3 regions of the Paenibacillus hebaui genome follow, and region 2 is predicted to be linked to each of the others. Evidence: predicted binding sites of a transcription regulator. Region 2 holds the regulator's gene; each other region holds the start of a gene.
The links. The regulator CtsR, encoded in region 2, represses protease genes until heat stress. The targets are predictions, from matches to a motif close to ATGGTCAATAAAGGTCAAACA.
Positions count from the first base shown of each region.

Region 1: clpP (ATP-dependent Clp endopeptidase proteolytic subunit ClpP) is a predicted target of CtsR. The motif match lies at 4,407-4,427, and genes of this name have one in related genera.
Region 3: clpP (ATP-dependent Clp endopeptidase proteolytic subunit ClpP) is a predicted target of CtsR. The motif match lies at 3,157-3,177, and genes of this name have one in related genera.

Region 1 is NZ_CP196836.1:5,653,407-5,660,676, reverse strand. It holds gene ACR32F_RS25720 (CynX/NimT family MFS transporter) at 1-1,233, opposite strand; tRNA gene ACR32F_RS25715 (tRNA-Arg) at 1,525-1,598, opposite strand; gene ACR32F_RS25710 (hypothetical protein) at 1,785-2,765, shown strand; gene tig (trigger factor) at 2,901-4,241, shown strand; gene clpP (ATP-dependent Clp endopeptidase proteolytic subunit ClpP) at 4,617-5,207, shown strand; gene clpX (ATP-dependent protease ATP-binding subunit ClpX) at 5,220-6,473, shown strand; gene ispG (flavodoxin-dependent (E)-4-hydroxy-3-methylbut-2-enyl-diphosphate synthase) at 6,597-7,270, shown strand, end outside.
Region 2 is NZ_CP196836.1:6,390,058-6,397,327, forward strand. It holds gene radA (DNA repair protein RadA) at 1-345, opposite strand, end outside; gene clpC (ATP-dependent protease ATP-binding subunit ClpC) at 609-3,080, opposite strand; gene ACR32F_RS28905 (protein arginine kinase) at 3,258-4,328, opposite strand; gene ACR32F_RS28910 (UvrB/UvrC motif-containing protein) at 4,358-4,882, opposite strand; gene ACR32F_RS28915 (CtsR family transcriptional regulator) at 4,913-5,374, opposite strand; gene ACR32F_RS28920 (GNAT family N-acetyltransferase) at 5,859-7,034, opposite strand; rRNA gene rrf (5S ribosomal RNA) at 7,217-7,270, opposite strand, start outside.
Region 3 is NZ_CP196836.1:186,074-193,343, reverse strand. It holds gene ACR32F_RS00940 (phosphoglycerate kinase) at 1-243, opposite strand, end outside; gene gap (type I glyceraldehyde-3-phosphate dehydrogenase) at 393-1,400, opposite strand; gene ACR32F_RS00930 (sugar-binding transcriptional regulator) at 1,504-2,532, opposite strand; tRNA gene ACR32F_RS00925 (tRNA-Arg) at 3,015-3,089, shown strand; gene clpP (ATP-dependent Clp endopeptidase proteolytic subunit ClpP) at 3,269-3,865, shown strand; gene ACR32F_RS00915 (PdaC/SigV domain-containing protein) at 4,182-5,279, opposite strand; gene ACR32F_RS00910 (SIMPL domain-containing protein) at 5,658-6,410, opposite strand; gene ACR32F_RS00905 (HPr family phosphocarrier protein) at 6,558-6,827, opposite strand; gene whiA (DNA-binding protein WhiA) at 7,083-7,270, opposite strand, start outside.

The DNA of each region.
Region 1 (7,270 bases), 740 kb from region 2:
CTAACCGATCACTCGATTCTTGCTGGCCTTGAGACCTATGATCAACAAAACAATGGCGAGGATAACCTGTACCAGCAATGGAAGAGTCCATTCCTTTGTCCATTCATGAAGCAACCCGAACAGCAAAGGTCCGCCAGCCGCCAGCATATATCCAAAGGATTGGGCCATTCCTGACAGTCCGGCGGCTTGTCTGGCATTAGCGGTACGAAGTACAAAGAACATCGTGACTAGACCAAATGAAGCCCCGCCGCCAACGCCTGCAAGGGCGACGCCAATAGTTACGAGTGATGAGACACCGCTTAACAAAAAAGCATATCCCAGGATCAGAATTGTGCAAGTCATCGCGGTGAGCACTCGTTGATCCTTCATACGTCCAGCCAGAATCGGAACGATAAATGTTGCAGGAACGCTAGCCATTTGCATCATTGATAACATCCAGCCTGCCGAAGACGCACTGAATCCCTGATCAGACAGAATCTCGGGAAGCCAGGTAATGGTGGTGTAAAAGATCAAAGACTGCAATCCCATAAAAAACGTGACATACCAGGCTAAGGAAGAGGAGCGAAGACGAACCGGTTTGGCATCTGTTCTGGAAACCGCGTAAACTTCTCCGCGCCGGCTTGAACGGACGTTAGGCAGCCACAGGATCAGAGCCAGAATGGACAAGACAGCCCACATTCCCAATGAAGCATGCCATCCCATAGCGGTTAACCCAGCCGCAGGTACGCTGATCCCTGAGGCTATGGCGGCCCATATATTCATGGAGACGGAGTAAAGTCCAGTAACCAATCCTACTCGCAGCGGAAAATCTCGTTTAATCAGACTGGGTAGCAGTACATTGCTCAGAGCGATGCCGCATCCTAATATCGCCGTTCCTGCAAAGAGAGCAGGGACAGAAGGCAGAAACCGCAGGGCTACACCTATGGTTACAATAATAAGGGCCGTGAACAATGCTTTTTCCAGTCCGAATCTTCGGGCCATTTGCGGTGCGAACGGAGATATGGCTGCAAAGGCAAGCAACGGTAATGAGGTGAGCAGTCCTGCCATCGCATGGCTTATTCCTGTATCGGCGCGGATCAGCTCCACGATGGGACCTGTTGCTGTAATTGGTGAACGCATCGTAGCTGCGATAACGATAATTCCTGCGAGCAGCAATCCAAGCTTCATGGATGTGGATGAACCTTCCGCAGGAGTAGAAGGGCTTGGTGAGTGATGATGTAAAGAAGGGGGCATAAGCAGATCTCCTGTTGTTTATTTGTCTAATATGTATACATTGGCACATACATATACACAGTCAGCATAACATCTGATGTCAACATGGGCAACGAAGTTCATAGGAACGGTATGCAGAATGCAAAAAAAAGCTCCCCGAGGGAAGCTCTCAGTGAATACGTCCCAGGAGGAATACTCTCCTTGCAGTCGAGACTACGAAGTAACGCTAATGAAGCGTATGCTCCGACGAACCGTTGAAGGTTTTCATCCCCAGAACGCAAAAAAACTTCCCGAGGGAAGTTTTCATTTTTACGTCCCAGGAGGGATTCGAACCCCCGACCGACGCCTTAGAAGGGCGTTGCTCTATCCAGCTGAGCTACTGAGACATGAAATTTTTCAAGCAAAATTGATTTTATCATAAATAAATAAGAATATCAATCATTTTGTTTTAATATGTTTTTCGTATATGATATTTGGCGGCAGTAACGTTTTTTTCATTATATTTAAGGTTATGTTAGAATATCAGAAGAACTCAGAAAATAGATCGACTTTCGTTTAATATACATCTATTTATGTTGATTCCAACTGGAGATTCAGGATACAGAGGAGGTGCTCCTATCAAGGAATCCACGACCCCGGAAACTGAACACAGTAACAATATTGTGCTGTTTCCTAAGACGCTGGACTATTACCAGATTCAATTGACGGTCATGCTTGAAAATGAACGTTATGGCGAAGCGATGGACCTGTTAAACTTCCTGTTACAATGTCAGGGACAGGAGGAACGTCATTATGATGAATGGCGTGCATTGCTTGAATGGCTTCAGGCTGCTTTTCCTCATTATGCCGAAGAATCGTCTGATCCCCGTGAAGAACGGGAAAAAGAGGAAATTAGTGAAGAGGACATGGCACGTCAACATGCAAGGACCAAGCTTGAACAGGACGATGGGTATGCCGATAAGCTGCTACGAACTGTAATGGAAGAACCTCTTACCGAAAAAACGACGCTGGCGTTGGAACAGCTGGCCTATCTTGATCTTCCTATAATCGATGATGCACTCACGGGATGGCTTAAAGAGAGGCCACTTCATCCATTGCTTCAGTTCAGAGTTCTGCAAACTCTACATCGCCGAGGGACTCAAGGCATCATTAAATTTACTCGGGGTGAAGAAGAGGTTGAAGTGGAGATTGATACCGTACCTCTTAGACCAGAGGATTTCCCGCTTCAGATCATTCAAATTCTGGAACGGGTGGCAGACCAGACGGAGGTTCATGAACCTACGCTCTTTTATTTTGCCCAGGAACTGTGGATCCAATATGTCATGGCGGTGTACGGAACCCGTGATTATATGTCCATGTTGGAAGAAAATGATTCCATGACAGATATATGGGCGGCTGCTCTACATATGACCGTTGCAGACAGTTTGGGTGGTTCGCATGATGAGGAAGATACTCGTTCAATGTATGCTGTGACAGGCGCGATGCGCTTTCGTCTGGAGCAGGCATATCGCTCGATGAAACAATTTGTTTCAGCCGGTTTGGACGGTGAATAGGAGCCGGAAACGTTTTCCTTAAACCGTATCAAGGGATTGCCCTTGAAAAAGAATCTAATCTTGTTTATACTAAAATGGTTATTTTGTACGTGATTGCCTACGTGAACATGTGAATTTTGGAGGGGAAAGTATACAATGAAAGCAACTTGGGAAAAGATAGAGAAGAACCTTGGGGTTCTTGAGGTTGAAGTAGCCGCAGATCGTGTAACTGCAGCACTCGACAAAGCTTTTAATAAAGTGGTAAAACAAGCAAATGTACCTGGATTCCGTAAAGGTAAAGTTCCACGTCCAATCTTTGAAGCTCGTTTCGGTGTGGAAAGCCTGTATCAAGAAGCAATTGATATTTTGCTTCCTGAAGCTTACACAGAAGCAATCGACCAAACGGAAATTTTCCCGGTTGATCGTCCTGATGTAGATATCGAACAATTCGCTAAAGGACAAGTGTTTAAGTTCAAAGCGAAAGTTACGGTTAAACCTGAAGTTACTTTGGGCGAATACAAAGGAATTGAAGTTGCTGTAGCCAAAAACGAAGTAACGGACGAAGAAGTGGCTGAAGAGCTCGAGCGTCTTCAACAACGTCACGCAGAACTCGTTGTTATCGACGAAGGAGCTGCAGAGAACGGCGACGTTGCTGTAATCGACTTTGACGGTTCCGTTGATGGTGTTCCATTCGAAGGTGGACAAGCGGAGCGTTATTCCCTTGAACTGGGTTCCAACACATTCATTCCTGGCTTTGAAGAGCAAGTTTTGGGTCTGTCCACAGGCGATCTCAAAGACGTTGAAGTAACTTTCCCAGAGAGCTACCATGCAGCTGAACTGGCCGGCAAACAAGCGGTATTCAAAGTGAAAGTACACGAAATCAAACGCAAACAGCTTCCTGAATTGGATGATGAGTTTGCAAAAGATGTCAGCGAATTCGACACGCTTGAAGAGTACAAAGCTGATCTAAAAACGCAATTGGAATCCCGTAAAGCAGACGAAGCCAAAGCAGCTCAAGAAAATGCAGTTGTAGAAAAAGTGGCTGAAAATGCTGAAGTGGACATTCCTTCTGCAATGGTTGACAGCGAAGTACAAAACATGATGCGTGATTTCGACAACCGTCTGCGGAATCAAGGTATGAACCTGGAAATGTTCCTGAGCTTCTCTGGCCAGACGCAAGCTGACCTTAAAGGACAAATGCAGGAAGATGCTTCCAAACGTGTTCGCAATAACCTGGTTCTTGAAGCAGTTGGCGTAGCGGAAAACATCGAAGTTTCTGATGAAGAAGTGAACCAAGAACTTGAAAAAATGGCTGAGTCTTATAAACGTCCTGTTGATGAGATTCGTGGCATTCTTGAGGGTAATGGTTCCCTGGACAGCCTTCGTGATGAAGTGAAACTGCGTAAAACGATCGATGTTCTCGTTGAGAACAGCAAAGTCGTTGAAGCTGTTGAAGCTCCAGCTGAAGAAGTAGCTGCAGAAGCTGACGAAAAATAAGACAAGCTGTTATGAAATGAACAGCTGAATAAACGATAAGGCACGTGAATTATTGCGTGCCTTATTTTTAAATTATGGGATCCATTTTATAGAGGGTTCAGTTATTAAATGGATGGATTATAATGTGATAAGGTCATACCTGTTTACCGTCCTGTGTGTTTCCTATAAATAAAAAAAGGTTAAACGGCATAGGATTGCTCCGATTTGCACATACATAGAAAACATGGTTAAATATGATCAGGCTAAATAGCAAACTAACTCATGTATGACACCTCTTGTGAAAAATGACATTGTCACAGGAAAGTGTTAGAATGAATTTGGGTTTGCTTTACAGGTAGCCTATGTCTAATTACATGTAGAAAAGAGGTTGGTCTCATGAGTCTGGTGCCAATGGTTGTAGAACAAACCAATCGAGGCGAGCGGTCTTACGATATATATTCGCGTTTGCTGAAGGATCGCATTATCTTTCTAACCAGTGCGATTGATGACGATGTAGCCAATCTTGTCATAGCACAGCTTTTGTTTTTGGCAGCCGACGATCCTGAGAAGGATATCAGCTTGTACATTAATTCACCTGGTGGTTCTGTTACCGCAGGGATGGGTATATACGATACGATGCAATATATCAAGCCGGATGTATCTACCATTTGCGTAGGCATGGCTGCAAGCATGGGCTCGTTGTTGCTGACAGCCGGTGCTCCTGGTAAAAGATATGCGCTGACCAACAGCGAAGTCATGATCCATCAGCCGCTTGGCGGCGTTCAAGGACAGGCTGCGGATATCAAAATCCACGCAGAATGGATTATTAAAACACGTCAGAAACTGAATCAAATATACGTCGAGCGTACAGGTCAGCCCCTTGAGAAAATTGAGCGGGATACAGACCGTGACTTTTTCATGAGTGCTGAAGAAGCCAAAACGTACGGCATTATTGACCAGGTGCTCAGTAGACCGATCAATTCCTAAAGGGGTGGTTTCATGTTTAAATTTAACGATGAGAAAGGGCAACTGAAATGCTCTTTTTGCGGTAAATCTCAGGAACAGGTGCGCAAGCTGGTCGCTGGACCAGGCGTTTACATTTGTGATGAATGTATCGAACTTTGCACCGAAATCGTTGAGGAAGAGCTCGGTCATGACGAAGAACTGGACCTCAAAGATATTCCAAAACCGAAAGAAATCCGCGATATTCTGGACCAATATGTAATTGGACAGGATCAGGCCAAGAAGTCTTTGTCTGTAGCGGTTTACAATCACTATAAACGGATCAATACACAAAACAAGATTGAGGACGTTGAATTGCAAAAGAGTAATATTTTGCTGTTAGGACCTACGGGTTCAGGTAAAACGTTGCTTGCACAAACAATGGCTAAAATTTTGAATGTTCCATTTGCTATTGCTGATGCGACTTCATTGACTGAGGCAGGTTATGTCGGCGAGGATGTAGAGAACATTCTGCTCAAGCTGATTCAAGCTGCTGATTATGATGTGGAAAAAGCAGAGCGCGGCATTATTTATATTGATGAAATTGATAAAGTAGCGCGTAAATCCGAAAACCCATCCATCACACGTGATGTATCGGGTGAGGGTGTACAACAGGCGCTCTTGAAAATTCTGGAGGGAACTGTGGCATCTGTACCACCACAAGGCGGTCGCAAACACCCACATCAAGAGTTCATCCAGATTGATACAACGAACATTTTGTTCATTTGCGGCGGTGCCTTTGATGGTCTGGAGCAAATGATCAAACGCCGGATCGGTAAAAAAGTCATTGGCTTTAACACCGTTGCGGAACAAAAAGATTTGAAACCAGGCGAATACCTGGGTATGGTCCTGCCGGAAGACTTGCTGAAATTCGGTCTGATTCCGGAATTTGTAGGCCGTCTGCCAGTCATCTCCACATTGGAGCCACTGGATGAAGAGACGTTGGTACGGATTCTGTCCGAGCCAAGAAATGCGCTTACGAAACAATACCAAAAATTACTTGAGCTGGATAATGTGAATCTGGTATTTGAACCAGGCGCTTTGCTCGCGATTGCGAAGGAAGCCATCAAACGTAACACGGGTGCACGTGGATTGCGCGCCATCATCGAGGGCATTATGCTTGAGATCATGTACGAAGTGCCTTCCCGTGATGATGTTACGAACTGTGTCATTACCGAGGAAGTCGTTGAGAAAAGAGTCGTGCCGGAACTGAGTCAGGCGAAGGACGACAAACAGGAAGAAAGTGCCTAACTTGAAGGACAGCATTCCATTCAGCTCTGAAATATAGACTTGTCAGTTCTCCACTCCTGGCAGAAGGCGAATTCATGTCTCTGCCAGGGTGGAGCTTTGACGTTGTGGGGAGAGAAATCACTCATGTTTTTAAGACAAGATACACGTCCTGTTAAAGTGGGGAACTTAACGATCGGTGGTAGCAACGAAGTTATCATCCAGAGCATGTGTACAACCAAAACGGCAGACGTTGAGGCAACCGTGGCAGAGATTTTGCGCTTGGAAGAAGCGGGCTGTCAGTTGGTTCGTGTAACGGTTAACAATGAGGAAGCTGCTGCAGCCATTAAGGAAATTAAGAAACGGATCAATATCCCGCTTGTAGCGGATATCCATTTTAATTATAAATTGGCTCTTCTTGCGATTGAGAATGGTATCGATAAAGTACGGATCAACCCCGGAAATATCGGTAAACGTGCCAAAGTGGAAGAAGTCGTCAAAGCGTGCAAAGAGCGGGGAATCCCGATTCGTATCGGGGTAAACGCAGGTTCTCTGGAAAACCATTTGCTCGAAAAATATGGTTATCCTACCGCTGATGCTATGGTGGAAAGTGCACTTTATCACATTGGTATTTTGGAAGAGCTTGATTTCCACGATATCATCGTGTCTCTCAAAGCTTCCGATGTGCCAATGGCGATTGAAGCGTATACCAAAGCCGCTCAGATCATCAAATACCCCTTGCACCTTGGGATTACCGAGGCGGGCACACTGTTCTCGGGTACAATCAAAAGCTCCGCAGGTATGGGTGCCTTGTTATCCAT
Region 2 (7,270 bases):
ATGTGTCAAAGCATGGGACGTCTGTAACATCAACGTAGATTTTCCGATGCCGGGATCTCCGCCCACCAGAACAAGAGAACCTGGCACAATTCCGCCACCCAGTACTCGGTTCAGCTCTCCGATTCCAGTCTGTACACGTGGTTCCTGACCGCTATCTATATCTATGATGGGAAGCGCTTTATCTTTACTATCATAGAGGGGAGAATTTCTCCCTTGTGTTTTGACCACCGTTTCGGTTTCTTCCACCATTGAATTCCAAGACTGACAACCCGGACATTTCCCGTACCACTTGGGGGCCTCATAGCCGCATTCCGTACACTGAAACTTAGTTTTAACTTTGGCCACTTTAGCACTCCTAAGATTTATTTCATAACAGAATTTTACTTTTTTCGACGAATTTTTCCTGAATTCCCTGACGTGCAGGGTTAATAAAAGTTTACCATTGATTGAGAATTTTCGTAAAGGATTATCGCAAACTTTACACATGTTCTTAACATAATCATTTGGATTATGTCCAAATATCAAAAAAACCTTCCCGGCCGAGGCCGGAAAGGATTAGGAATCTGTAGCGTATTGGAGCTTAATCCAAACGTATTTAATTCTTTACTTTACTTTGTTTCGATTTCTTCGCTTTCTTCATTGGAAGGAATGATAACTTCCTTTTTCGTTACAGACAAAGCGCCATTCTCTTCATCGATTAACAACGAATCTCCTTTGGTCACATTACCTGTGAGCAATTCCTCTGACAGACGGTCTTCAATGTGCTTCTGGATCGCCCGGCGAAGCGGACGAGCACCGTATGCTGGATCGAAGCCTGCCTTAGCAAGGAAGCCCTTTGCCTTGTCGGTGAGTTCGAAATCGACCTCGTGTTCGAGCAGTCGTTTGCGAAGCTCTTCGCTCATCAGCGTAACAATCTCAGCAATGTGTTTTTCTTCGAGTGAGTGGAACACGATAATTTCATCAATCCGGTTAAGGAACTCTGGACGGAAGCTTTTCTTCAACTCATCCATTACTTTCCCCTTCATATTATCGTAATCTGCTCCTGCATCTATAACTGCAGTGAAGCCCAGTGTAGAGTTACGTTTGATCGCTTCTGCACCCACATTGGATGTCAGAATGATCAGTGTATTGCGGAAGTCAACGACGCGACCTTTGGAATCCGTCAGACGACCATCCTCAAGCACTTGCAGCAGGATGTTGAATACTTCCGGGTGTGCTTTCTCGATTTCATCAAGCAGTACAACGGAATAAGGTTTACGGCGTACTTTCTCAGTCAGCTGGCCACCTTCTTCGTATCCAACATAGCCTGGAGGCGCCCCTACGAGTCGGGAAGTCGAATGCTTCTCGCCATACTCAGACATATCGATCCGGATCACTGCATTTTCATCGCCAAACATCGCTTCAGCCAGAGCACGAGCCAGCTCAGTTTTACCTACACCCGTAGGACCCAGGAAGATAAATGACCCCATCGGACGTTTTGGATCTTTAAGTCCAGCACGGGCACGGCGAACCGCACGGCTGACAGACTTCACAGCCTCATCCTGACCGATGACACGTTCATGCAGAATGGACTCCAGATTCATCAGGCGTTGTGTCTCTTCTTCTTTCAGTTGGTTCACAGGAATTCCCGTCCAGCTGGCTACCACTTGTGCGATATCCTCAGGTGTTACCTCGGAATCCGTGCGACCTTGTTTTTCTTTCCATTGGTTCTTCGTTACATCCAGCTCTTCACGGATTTTTTGTTCCGTGTCACGCAGAGCTGCTGCCTTTTCGAACTCCTGGCTTTGAACCGCAGAGTCTTTTTCCTTGCGGATATCTTCCAGACGGCTTTCCAGTTGTTTCAGGTTTGGTGGGATCGTGTAAGAATTCAATCTTACTTTGGAACCCGCTTCATCAATCAAATCAATCGCTTTGTCTGGTAAGAAACGGTCTGGAATGTAACGGTCAGACAATTTAACGGCCTGCACAATCGCTTCATCCGTAATTTTCACCCGGTGATGCGCTTCGTAACGATCACGCAAACCGTGTAAAATCTGAATGGCTTCTTCCGGAGAAGGCTGATCGACGGTAATCGGTTGGAAACGACGCTCAAGCGCAGCATCCTTCTCGATATATTTGCGATACTCATCCAGTGTTGTTGCACCAATGCATTGCAATTCTCCACGAGCCAGAGCCGGTTTCAAAATGTTAGAAGCATCAATTGCACCTTCAGCTCCACCTGCACCAATCAGGGTGTGCAATTCGTCGATGAACAGTACGATGTTGCCTGCCTGACGGATTTCATCCATGATTTTTTTCAAACGATCTTCAAATTCACCACGATATTTGGTTCCTGCTACAACAGAACCCATATCCAGCGTCATGACACGTTTATCGCGCAAAGTTTCCGGTATCTCGTTAGCAATGATTTTTTGTGCAAGTCCTTCAGCAATCGCTGTTTTACCTACACCCGGCTCACCGATCAGTACCGGATTGTTCTTGGTACGACGGCTAAGTACCTGAATGACACGTTCAATTTCTTTGCTACGTCCGATAACCGGATCGAGGTTGTTCTCTTTGGCATAAGCCGTGAGATCACGGGCCAGACTGTCCAATGTTGGTGTGCTAACATTGGCCGGTGTCCCATTATGGCTGGATACGGCTTCACTGCTGCCAAGCAATTGCAACACTTGTTGACGTGCCTTATTCAAGCTAATACCCAGGTTGTTCAGCACACGTGCCGCAACCCCTTCACCTTCACGAATCAATCCGAGCAGGATATGCTCTGTGCCTACATAAGTGTGACCCAATTTGCGGGCTTCATCCATAGATAGTTCAATCACTTTTTTCGCACGAGGCGTATATGCAATGTTCGTAGGTTGCTCTTGGCCACGGCCAATCAGCGTTTCTACCTCATCCTGAATTTTTTCCAACCCGAGCCCCAGGCCAATCAGCGCTTTGGCTGCGATGCCTTCGCCTTCACGAATGAGACCGAGCAAAATGTGCTCTGTACCGATGTTATTATGACCAAGACGGACAGCTTCTTCCTGCGCTAATGCGAGCACCTTTTGGGCCCGTTCCGTAAATCTTCCAAACATCATATCTCCTGCACCTCCATGGTTTTGGATAAAACGAGGGTCTTTGAAACGATCCCACCGTATTCTTCATATCATTTTTGCTTGCAGCCGTGCTGCGAATAAAACCATTCAGCATTTATTGCTCTATTATATAAAAGCCGCTGAGGCGGCATGAAACCTTCGTTCACAAAACTTGAACAACTAGGATTGGATAGCTGCACTGATCGTATCACGAATCAACTGAGCTCGGTAGATGTCACGCTCATCAGCCCGCATGTCTTCTCCAAATGTCTTCTGTAAAAATCCTGGCTGTGTCATCACATTCAACTCGTTCATCACGGTAATGGATAATCCATCGAGTAAGCCAAGATCTACGCCAAGGCGTACATCGGACAGACGCTGTGCAGCTTCCTTCGAATCAACGATAGCAGCATGAGACAATATACCGTATGAACGCATAACCCGGTCGGTAATACGCAGTCTGGAATCGGTAATTAACCGTTCCCTGGCGGTACGTTCATGTCCAATCATCTGTAACACAACATTATGCAGGTTATCGATGACCTCTTGTTCTGTCTGTCCCAGTGTGATCTGGTTAGAGATCTGGAACAAGTTGCCCATCGCTTCGCTACCTTCACCATATATCCCACGAACTGTCAGCCCTACTTGGGAGACTGCAGTTAGAATACGGCCAATCTGCTGTGTCATGACCAGAGCAGGCAGATGCATCATGACAGATGCTCTAACACCTGTGCCTACATTGGTCGGACAACTGGTTAAGTATCCTCTGCGATCATCAAAAGCATAATCCACATGCGCTTCAAAAGCATCATCTATTGCAGAAGCTTTCTCCCAGGCTTCTTTCACCTGGAACCCCGGATAGAGGCATTGGATACGAAGATGATCCTCTTCATTAATCATAATACTGACAGATTCATCCTCACTGAGAATAACGGCACCATGTCTGGATTCGTTCGCTAGACTGGGGCTGATCAGATGTTTTTCCACCAGCACCCGTTTGTCGAGGTCCGCGATATCCATCAGATCCAATGTATGAAAATCTCCAAAGGCATGAACCTCATCGTATTGAAGTACTTCGCTCAGCTTATTCAGCACTTCTTCCGATTGCTCATTAGAAGCCAGCATCGGAAACGGATAATGCTGAAGGTTGCGTGCGATCCGGACACGGCTGCTAATGACGATTTCGGAATCAGCCGCATCACTTTGCATCCAGTCGCTGAGCGCCTTCTCTGTAAAACGCAGATTAGGCATTACGCATCCCTCCTACTCATGGCAATCTTTTATTCCTGAGCAATTCCTTTTTCAAGTTCCCTGATCTGATCACGAATTTGTGCCGCCTCTTCGAATTCCTCTTGGGTTATACTCTCCTGAAGATCACGTTTCAGATCAGCGATTTGCCGTTTCACTTTAATGCGACCACCAGCTCTCGCAGGCACCTTGCCTACATGGGAAGTACTTCCATGGACCCGTTTGAATAACGGATCAAGACGACTATCAAAATATTTATAACATGAACTGCAGCCGAAACGGCCGATTTTGCTGAACTGTGAATAGGTCATTCCGCATTCCTCACAACGAAGGGATTGCGCTGGAGTGGCTCCTGCACTGCCATTCTTGCCTGAGGGTTCAAAATCAAGCAACCCTGACAACAAATTGTGAATGGAAAATCCATTGGATGTTCCAGGAATCATTTCCCCTTTTTCACGAGCACATGACTCACAAATATGGAACTCCGTCTTCTCTCCGTTCACGATCTTCGTGAAGTGGAGTGTCGCTGGACGTTTATTGCATTCTTGGCACAGCATAATGATGTACCCCCTTGATCCCGATAGTTTTCATTTACCGAGCAAAGATATTAACATCGCCTTCAACATTCTGGCACGAATTTGATCCCGGTAAGGAAGTTTGACCAATATAATTTCTCTCGATACAGCTGCCCGCATCAACCCGGCTTCCCGTTTGCTCAAGAAACGCGCTTCTTCCAGTTGGTAAATCAGACCCTCAGCAGCTGTCTGCCCGATCTCATCTCCAATACTATGATGCAAATGGTTATGCAGAGCCGAGTGAGCCGGCAAATCAATCCGCTGAATACGAACATAACCACCGCCGCCACGTTTACTCTCTACAAGGTAACCTTTCTCGATAGTAAACCGGGTACTGATGACATAATTAATCTGGGAAGGTACACATGAAAATTGATCCGCCAGATCATTACGTTGAATCTCAACCATTCCTTCGGGACTTTCATGCAAAATACTCTTCAGATATCGTTCGATAATATCAGAGATATTACGCATCCACTCATCCTCCACTGTCTGAAACGTTTAAGTCAATAAGGACCCACACGCCCCCACAGAGTACACCTTCTCAACCCATTTAACCAATCAGGGAAACAGCGAATCTGGCTTCCACAACCGTTAACGGGAGAATGAAGGACGCTCGAAGGTCCTTTAATATTACCTTTGTCCGCTGATGTGTAATACCATATTCTAATGATCCCCACCACCGGATTGCAGAAAGAAAGCCACGTAAGTTTTTAACCTTTAGTTGACTTTGACTTTCTTTGACTTTATATACATTATAGCATATTTTACGTTTTTGCCAAGTGGGGTCACTGTTCATTTTTTACGATTTTACACGAAATATTCCTCAGACACAAAAAAACCTCCCCAAAAGATCCGGAGAAGTCCATTTGTCTTGCATTAGCGTCGTATTTCTTATTAACTTCAATGATGAAACAACGAGATTAGTTCTCTTCACAGAATAAATCCTTCGTTAGGATCAGAAAAAATCAAGTAAATAGGTTTCCCGTTCAGGTATGGCTTGTTCCAAAGCTGAAATTGCTCCAACAGGACCCTGTATTCTGCCCATTCGTGCCATCTCGACCGGTCTGCGATACCCCATCAACATTGTGGTGAGTGCTTGAATATCAACCTTGACGGTCTGATCCTCCACTACCGACTCAGACGTTTTCCAGATGGAAGCTGTACCGTTCATCGCCACATTCAGCTGCCATACCCCTTCATTCCACGGAGCATGTGTATCCTGAACCTGGAGAACAATTTGTACCGGTGACGTCTGATTACCAAAAGGATACTGTGAAATAAATTGTTCCACACTCACAATACGTGCCATGAAGTAGGGTACAATTTCCTGCTGAATCCGCGGATTATCCAATTGAAAAGCAAGCATATCATTCGCTGGTGCCTGTAATGTCACTTCCTCAATCATGGAATCATGATTGGCTATAAAAGTCCACAAGGCCTGTCTCGCCTCTTCATGGAGATAAATGATCTCTTTAATAGTAAACTTGTTTTCCCTAACCTCATATAAAAGGTAGCCTTGTGCTTTACCAGCTTCATCATAATATACAGCTTTCTGGCTGGTTCCATCTGCAAGAACCGAATTCTCCCACCTTGCATCATTCCGGATTAAGGTTCCGTTATAGCGCTCAGCGTAGGCAGTGTATACTTCCTTTAATATGCTGAGGCCCGGATCGCCGCGCCGAATCGTTCCAGGAGTTTCCTTTTTCGCAGGCAAATGAGCTGTAGGCACTTTATAGCGTTTAAATTCAACATAAGTCTCCCATCCGTACTTCCGATAAAAAGCAAAAGAGAACGGATGCAGAAACGATATACTTTGTTTATTACGGTTCATTTCCTCCAACGCATGCTTTAACAGCCCAGCTACCCAGCCTTTGCGTCTAAATTCCGGCCATGTGGCTACACCCGCAATACCGCCCATCTCGAACGATCTCCCATGAATATAGGTTTGAAAAGGAATAATGTGAAGTTTGGCACCCAATTGTCCTTCCTCATACACACCCCAAATATCCTGTGACGCAAATTGACTCCGTCGCTTCTCTTTTTGTTCTTCACTCACTACCACTTGAAAAGCATATTCGGAGAGTGCCATAGCTGGTTCAAAATCATCTACCGTCAATTTCTGAATTTCCATGTCGTCCTGCACCCCGTTCTCTAGATTTATGAGATCATTCCAAATCATGGCCTGATACGTGATATATGTATCCCCTTTGAGTGTGTCAGAGGAGTTGTGCAATGTCAAATAGGAGATGCATTCGCATCCCCTAAACTAAACAAATAAAAACCACCACCGAATTACATCGGCAGTGGTTCTTTGCTTGGCGGCGTCCTACTCTCCCAGGACCCTGCGGTCCAAGTACCATCGGCGCT
Region 3 (7,270 bases), 1.0 Mb from region 2:
GGACAAACGCTCAGCAGCCGGTGTAAGACGCATGGATTCAACCACTTCGCCTTTTGGACGACCCATGTGACTTGCCAAAATGACTTTAGCGCCTTTTTCGATCAGGAAGTTGATCGTAGGAAGCGTTGCACGAATACGTTTGTCATCTGTAATTTTACCATCTTCAAGCGGCACATTAAAATCTACACGGACAAATACCCGTTTTCCTGTCAATTCGATATCACGTACACTTTTTTTGTTCATCTGTATTTCCTCCGCACCCATGTATTTGGTGGATCAATCAAGAGCTGAAATCCCTTATCAATCCCGGTGTTTTTGAGAAATTTGCAAAATGTAGATATATAAAGAGCGGAAACAATAGCATCTGTTTCCGCTCTATGTTATTGCAGATATTACTTAATCATTTTTGCAAAGTGCTCCAACGTGCGAACCAGTTGAGCAGTGTAGGACATTTCATTGTCATACCAAGCTACTGTTTTAACCAATTGTTGATCGCCAACAGTCAGAACTTTAGTTTGAGTTGCATCAAACAGGGAACCGAAAGTGATACCTTGGATATCGGAAGATACGATTTCGTCTTCTGTGTATCCGAAAGTTTGTGGATCGGAAGCTTCTTTCATAGCTGCGTTAACTTCTTCAGCAGTTACTTTTTTGTTCAATACAGTTACGAGCTCAGTCAGGGAACCAGTCGCTACTGGTACACGTTGAGCTGCACCGTCGAGGATGCCTTGCAGTTCTGGGATTACCAGACCGATTGCTTTAGCAGCACCCGTTGTGTTAGGGATGATGTTCTCAGCTGCTGCGCGAGCACGACGGAAGTCACCTTTAGGGTGTGGAGCATCCAATGTGTTTTGGTCGCCAGTGTAAGCGTGAATTGTAGTCATCAAACCTTGAACGATTCCGAATTTGTCTTGCAACGTTTTTGCCATAGGTGCCAGGCAGTTCGTTGTGCAAGATGCACCGGAGATTACAGTTTCAGTACCGTCGAGGATTTCATGGTTTACGTTGTAAACGATGGTTTTCATGTCGCCAGTAGCTGGTGCGGAAATAACAACTTTCTTAGCTCCGCCTTTCAAGTGTTTCTCAGCTGCTTCTTTAGTTGTGAAGAATCCAGTACATTCCAGAACGATATCTACGCCCAGATCGCCCCAAGGCAGTTCTTCTGGGTTGCGGTTAGCCAATACTTTAACTTCTTTACCGTTCACTTTGAAGAAGCCATCGTGTACTTCAACTTCGCCATCGAAGCGACCTTGAGTTGTATCATATTTGAGCAAATGAGCCAGCATTTTAGCATCAGTCAAGTCGTTGATTGCTACAACTTCAATGCCCTCTACATTTTGAATACGGCGGAATGCCAAACGACCAATACGTCCAAAACCGTTAATACCTACTTTAATCATGAGTAAGTTCCTCCCAAGTTTTGATTGATTTTTGTTGAAGCTTATATATTCAAGACAGACGGTGAAGTCCGTCAAGACAACAATGTTTATGGTGTAAAATGAACTACTTATCCATTTCGGCAACGATGACTTCGGCAGCAGCCTCATCAATAATCAGAATATCTTCCTGTCCGAATCGTAATACGGAATGAATCGCGGCTGCTTTACTTTTGCCACCTGCAATTCCTATGACTAGATCAGTTCGTTCAATATCCTGAAGTCGCATACCCAGAGTAAGCATGGTATGTACCACTTCACCCTGATCGTTAAAATAATATCCGAAAGATTCAGATACAGCACCTTGCTCCTGAAGTTCATCTACAATCTCCGTTGCAAGTTTGCGTCGCCGCGCCATTTCCACGGCATCACCGATCCCGTGAATGACAATCCGAGATTTTCGGATCAGTTGCAGAATTTCCTGGACACTCGGGTCCTGAATCAAGGATTCATAAGCATGATCACTAAGCAAATCCGGTACATGCAGGAGTTTGTATTGCGCTCCTACCCGTTTTGCCATTGTGGATGCAATCGTATTCGCTTGGATTTCAAGGCTTTCTCCCAGCCCGCCACGTGCCGGTACGAACCAGACACCTTTGAGCGATGTTGGTGGAGTAAGCTGCTCTGCAACTTCAGCCGTTGTTGAACCGCCAGTAACGGCAACAACGTCGTAATCATTCATGATATTGCCGAGAGCCTTCGCTCCGGCTTTGCCCAGTTCCCTTTTGGCTAGCGGAGAAGTGTCCGAATCGCCGGGAACGACAACTACCTTTTGCAGACCATAGGCTTGCTTAATGCGCTCTTCCAGCTCGGATAATCCGAATAGCTCTTTGGCTACAGGCTCTAACTGCTGCAGCAAATCATGCCCTGCCTCGCTGATCTTCATTCCTGCACTGTGAATTTCAATAAGTCCCTGAGCCTTTAACAGATCGGTCTCAGCCCTCAGAACCCGCTCGGTCATCTGCATGGAATTAGCCAACGTTCTCCGCCCAATCACATCCGATAACATGATCTGATGCAGAATCGTATACCTCTTCTTCAATACATCCATGAGATCAGGCAGAAGCTGCTTTTGCACTTCTAAAATCCTTCGCATGCTTTCCACTCCCGCAAGCTTCTAGTTCCAAGCTCTCTTTCGTGGCCCCAAAACGTCCCGGGTTAACTTTTTAAGTCCCACTTCTATTCTACCTAAAACTGACGCGACATGCAAGTGTTTCAATGTGTTATTTCGACACGTTTCAGGCGTTTGTACGCGCCTATTTTCACAATCTCAGGCTACAATGATCTAAGAAACTCTTACGTACACTATATATAGAAGGAAAGAAAAAAATCGATCTATATATTGCTTCCTTATGCTTTTCATACAGCAAGTCCAAAACCTCTTTTTAGCATTTACCGAATTGCATTCTTTATCCACTTATCTTCATCATGATCATTTTCGGAGTAATCCAAACTCTAGAGTGGATCATCTGCTTGCAATTAAATTATTCATGAGCTATAATCATTATTGCTGTCACATATTTGAAACTAAATTAACGATGTGAATACGTGCTACATAATATAGTAGCAATTCAATCTGCGCCCGTGGTCCAATGGATATGACGTAGGCCTCCGAAGCCTGAGATCCAAGTTCGATTCTTGGCGGGCGCGCCATTCTTATTTAGCAGCTCATAACCCTTTTAACCAATGGAACCGTAAAGGTTTCTTTTTTTTCAAACTTAGTTTGACTTTCTTTGACTTTTTGTTTGAAATTGTTTATGATGTGGGTAATACGGTAACAGTTTAAGTATGAACACCAATTTAACAATTACATTTCCGAGGAGGTTTTTCACGTGAGTTATATTCCAATGGTCGTTGAACAGAGCAACCGCGGTGAGCGCGCCTATGACATCTATTCCAGATTGCTGAAGGATCGTATCATTTTCCTTGGTAGTGATGTAAATGATGTTGTTGCGAATTCCATCATGGCACAGATGTTGTTCCTTACTGCTGAAGATCCGGAGAAAGACATTCACTTATACATCAACAGCCCAGGCGGATCCATTACGGCCGGTATGGCCATATATGATACAATGCAATTTATTAAACCGGATGTATCTACCATCTGCGTAGGTATGGCGGCTTCCATGGGTGCATTCCTCCTGAATGCGGGTGCCAAAGGCAAACGTTTCGCCCTGCCAAACAGTGAAATCATGATTCACCAACCTCTTGGCGGTGCGCAAGGTCAGGCTTCGGACATCGAAATCCGTGCCCGCCGCATCTTGAAAATGCGTGACACCTTGAATCGCATTATCTCTGAGCGCTCAGGCCAACCGTTGGAGCGTATTGAGAAAGATACAGACCGTGACTACTTCATGAGCGCTGCTGAAGCTGCTGATTACGGTATCATCGATAAAGTTATCGAAAATGTAGGATCCCAAGGCATCTAAGCTGGGAGAACACTTATACGGCAAATATAAACAGAAGCACAATTCCATCAGCAACATCTGATTGATTTGGCTATATGAAAAAGGACGCCCTCGTCACGAATATGACGAGGGCGTCCTTTTTTTATCTTTTTTTTGAAATAATATAAAAGTGCATAAAAAGAACTGACTTAATCCCTAACGAACCGAACACACGCTATTAGCCTACATTTCAACGAGATGGGATTCTAACGAATCACAGAGCAGACAAAGTCTCATATTTAGCCCTATAGGGTGCAACAAGTTCGTTAGAGCGAGCACTTACAGCCAGCACGTCGCTTTATTTGTTTGCCGTTAAGCCACTGAACGGTTTGCTACCTTTAGGAAGTAGATCTTTATACATGAACGTGAACTCAGGGAAACCTTCCGCGTAAGCGGTGTACTCATATAACTGGAAGAACACAACTACACCAGTAGGTGTTACATAGAAATCCTGATCCTTATTCAAGCCTTTATAGCCCTCAAGGTAACCACCACGGCCTTTAAGCTGATCCCCCACTTTTTTGCTCACCGTTTCACGCACGGTTTTGTTATTTTGAATCACATCATTCAGGCTCAATTCCTTACCGGAGTCTAATGCAAAGGTGTGCCCTGTACGGAATGACATGCCATGTGCGCCCGCATAATCCTCATAAGTTGACGTAATGAGCCCAAGCACACCATTTTCGTTGTACGTCACAACATAAGAACTATCAAATTCATATGGGCGGCTCGCTGCTTCGTCGCCAAAGTCCTTGGTTTGTTTTTTGAAATCTGCTACAAAAGCATCTACTTCATCCTTCAACACTTTGTTGATCGCCGCTTCTGCTTCTTTGCTTCCAAGTCCGCTCACCTGAGGATATTGAATATCCACTTCAGCATTCTTGATGCTGACATCCACTTTTGCCGCTTTGACTGTCACGCTATTTTGCTTCACTTTGCTCAGCGTTAGTGTCTTGGCTTTGCTATCCCAACTGCCCTGAACACCCAAATAATCTCTCATTGCGGAAAATGGAATGTACAATCGGCCATTGATCAGCTTCGCTTCTACCCCTGGGTAATATTTATTTATTCTCAGCATTGGATCACCATCCAACAGGCTGATCGTCATCGTATTATTGGCTGCTGTCAGGGCATACTCTTTGTTTTTCGCATCATATTTCAGCGTTCCACCTGCCACATCTTTCACTGCGGTAAGAGATACCCAGGTTGATCCCCCTTGCAGCAATCCTTTTTGCGTCAGTGTTTTGCCTCCGGATTTCAACGTCACCTCATTAGGTGTTGTCACTTTCGTCGATACCGAAGCAGCCTGTACAGAACTATCCTGCCACACAGCCCCACTCCCTACAATAATTCCTGCCGCCAACAATGCACTTGTCCATTTTTTCCATGATGTCATATATAAAACTCCTCTCTGAATTCACAATTAGGTGTCATTGCGTATGTAAACCTTGACCTGATCGTATGTCTCATACGCTCACCTCTTTATTATAACTAACCCAATTCCGGAAAGGTTTACAGCTCCAGTTACAATGTTGATGAATATCTGGCGGATAAATTAACCGGAAATGACCGTTTTGTCACGAACATCTATACAAAAAAGATACCAAAAAACAGCATTTCATTACGCTAAAAAAGCTCGCCCCCGACTAACTTCATCAAAGTTCGCTATTTCAACAAAAAAGACCCTGTCCCCAGGACAAAGTCTTTGTCATTATTTCTTTTTACCCTTTCAAAATGTCGCTCGAAAAAGTATTCAATCTTTATTCTATCTTGTTTATTTCATTTCGTAAGTAATGTTCAACGTTGTGCTGACTTTAACCTGTCCTGTTTCAATAGCTGTGCCGCCGGCTGCATCTGACTTCGCTGACATCAAAGCTTCGTTTGCGTACATTACAGGCACATTGGCATCTCCTTGGTTCACAGACAGTACACTACCCAATTGACGTTTAATCGCCTTAGCAATAGCCCCAGCTTTCACATCAGCATTAGCTACCGCTTTCTCAATGACTTGAGCTTCAAAGCTTTCCGGATTTTCTACAGTAAAGCGCACGTTCTCAATGTTGTTGGCACCTGCTTGAGAAGCAGCGTCCAAAAGCTCACCAATCTTGTCCATCTCACGATACGTGATCGTCAGTGTATGATGCGCTGTGTATCCTTTTACTTTTTGTCCTTCATTATCGTTATACGTGTAGTTCGGCTGTACATAAAACTGACTGGTTTGAATATCGTCCGCACTAATTTTCCACGTGTTTTTTAACAGGTTCGTTACTTTTTGAATTTTGGCAGCATTCGCCTTCTGGGCAGAAGCAGCCGTCTCTGCGGTACTGTTTACTCCGATAGAAAGATAAGCAATATCAGGCTTCACCTGAATCTCACCTTTACCTACCACATTAATAACGTTTTGCTGAACTCCCTGTACCTCGGCAGCATACGCATAATTACCAGGGGCCACCCACGCAGTACCCCCAACGAGCAACGTGCCTGCTACCAACACCGCTCCAAGCGGTTTCATCCATTGTTTGCCCATGATATTAGCCTCCTTGTGTTTAACATTTGAAATTCAAAGCTGTTTGATACCTTAACAGACGGGACAAATTCCAAAATGTTGCACTTGACTGACCATGAAACGCAAAAAAGTCCCTTTCGGGACTTCTTCATTGGGTTCAACCATATCTTATTGGTTCTCAAGCTCTTCCTTGCTTACCAGACTAACTAAAGCGTTTACAGCCTGTTCGGCATCCGCGCCTTCTGCACTAATCTGGATTTCAGTACCTGTACTGATTGCAAGGCTCATGATCCCCATGATACTTTTTGCATTGACTTTTTTGTCGTCTTTTTCGACGAACACTTCTGATGAGTACTTATTCGCTTCTTGAACGAACAGTGCCGCAGGTCTGGCATGGAGACCCGTTTTCAAACGGACAACTACCGGGTGCTTTGTCATGGAAACTTACCCCCTATTATGAAATCTGGACATTAAATACACAATTATATTTATACAACATTATAACATTAACCCGTGCAGGACACTAGAAGAAAAAACTCAGGCTGATTTGGATGCCATAATCATGACTGTTTTGCCCTGTCACATCTCCTCATTATACCAGAGAAAGGCTTCCATATCCTTAGCGACCTTGCTGTTTAGTCTATCTGTCAGTGAAGAACCCCAGCAGCCAGACTCGCGAGCTTATTACTTAAGTCATCCATAGCGCTCTTTACGCACCTTGTCAGCCAGCTCATCGATCTTGCGAAGCCGATGGTTCACACCCGACTTGCTAACAGTACCCTTGAGCAGTTCGCCTACTTCCTTCAGATTGATGTCAGGATGGGCGAGTCTGACCTCAGCAACTTCGCGCAGCTTCTCGGGCAGTGATTCCAGACCCACTT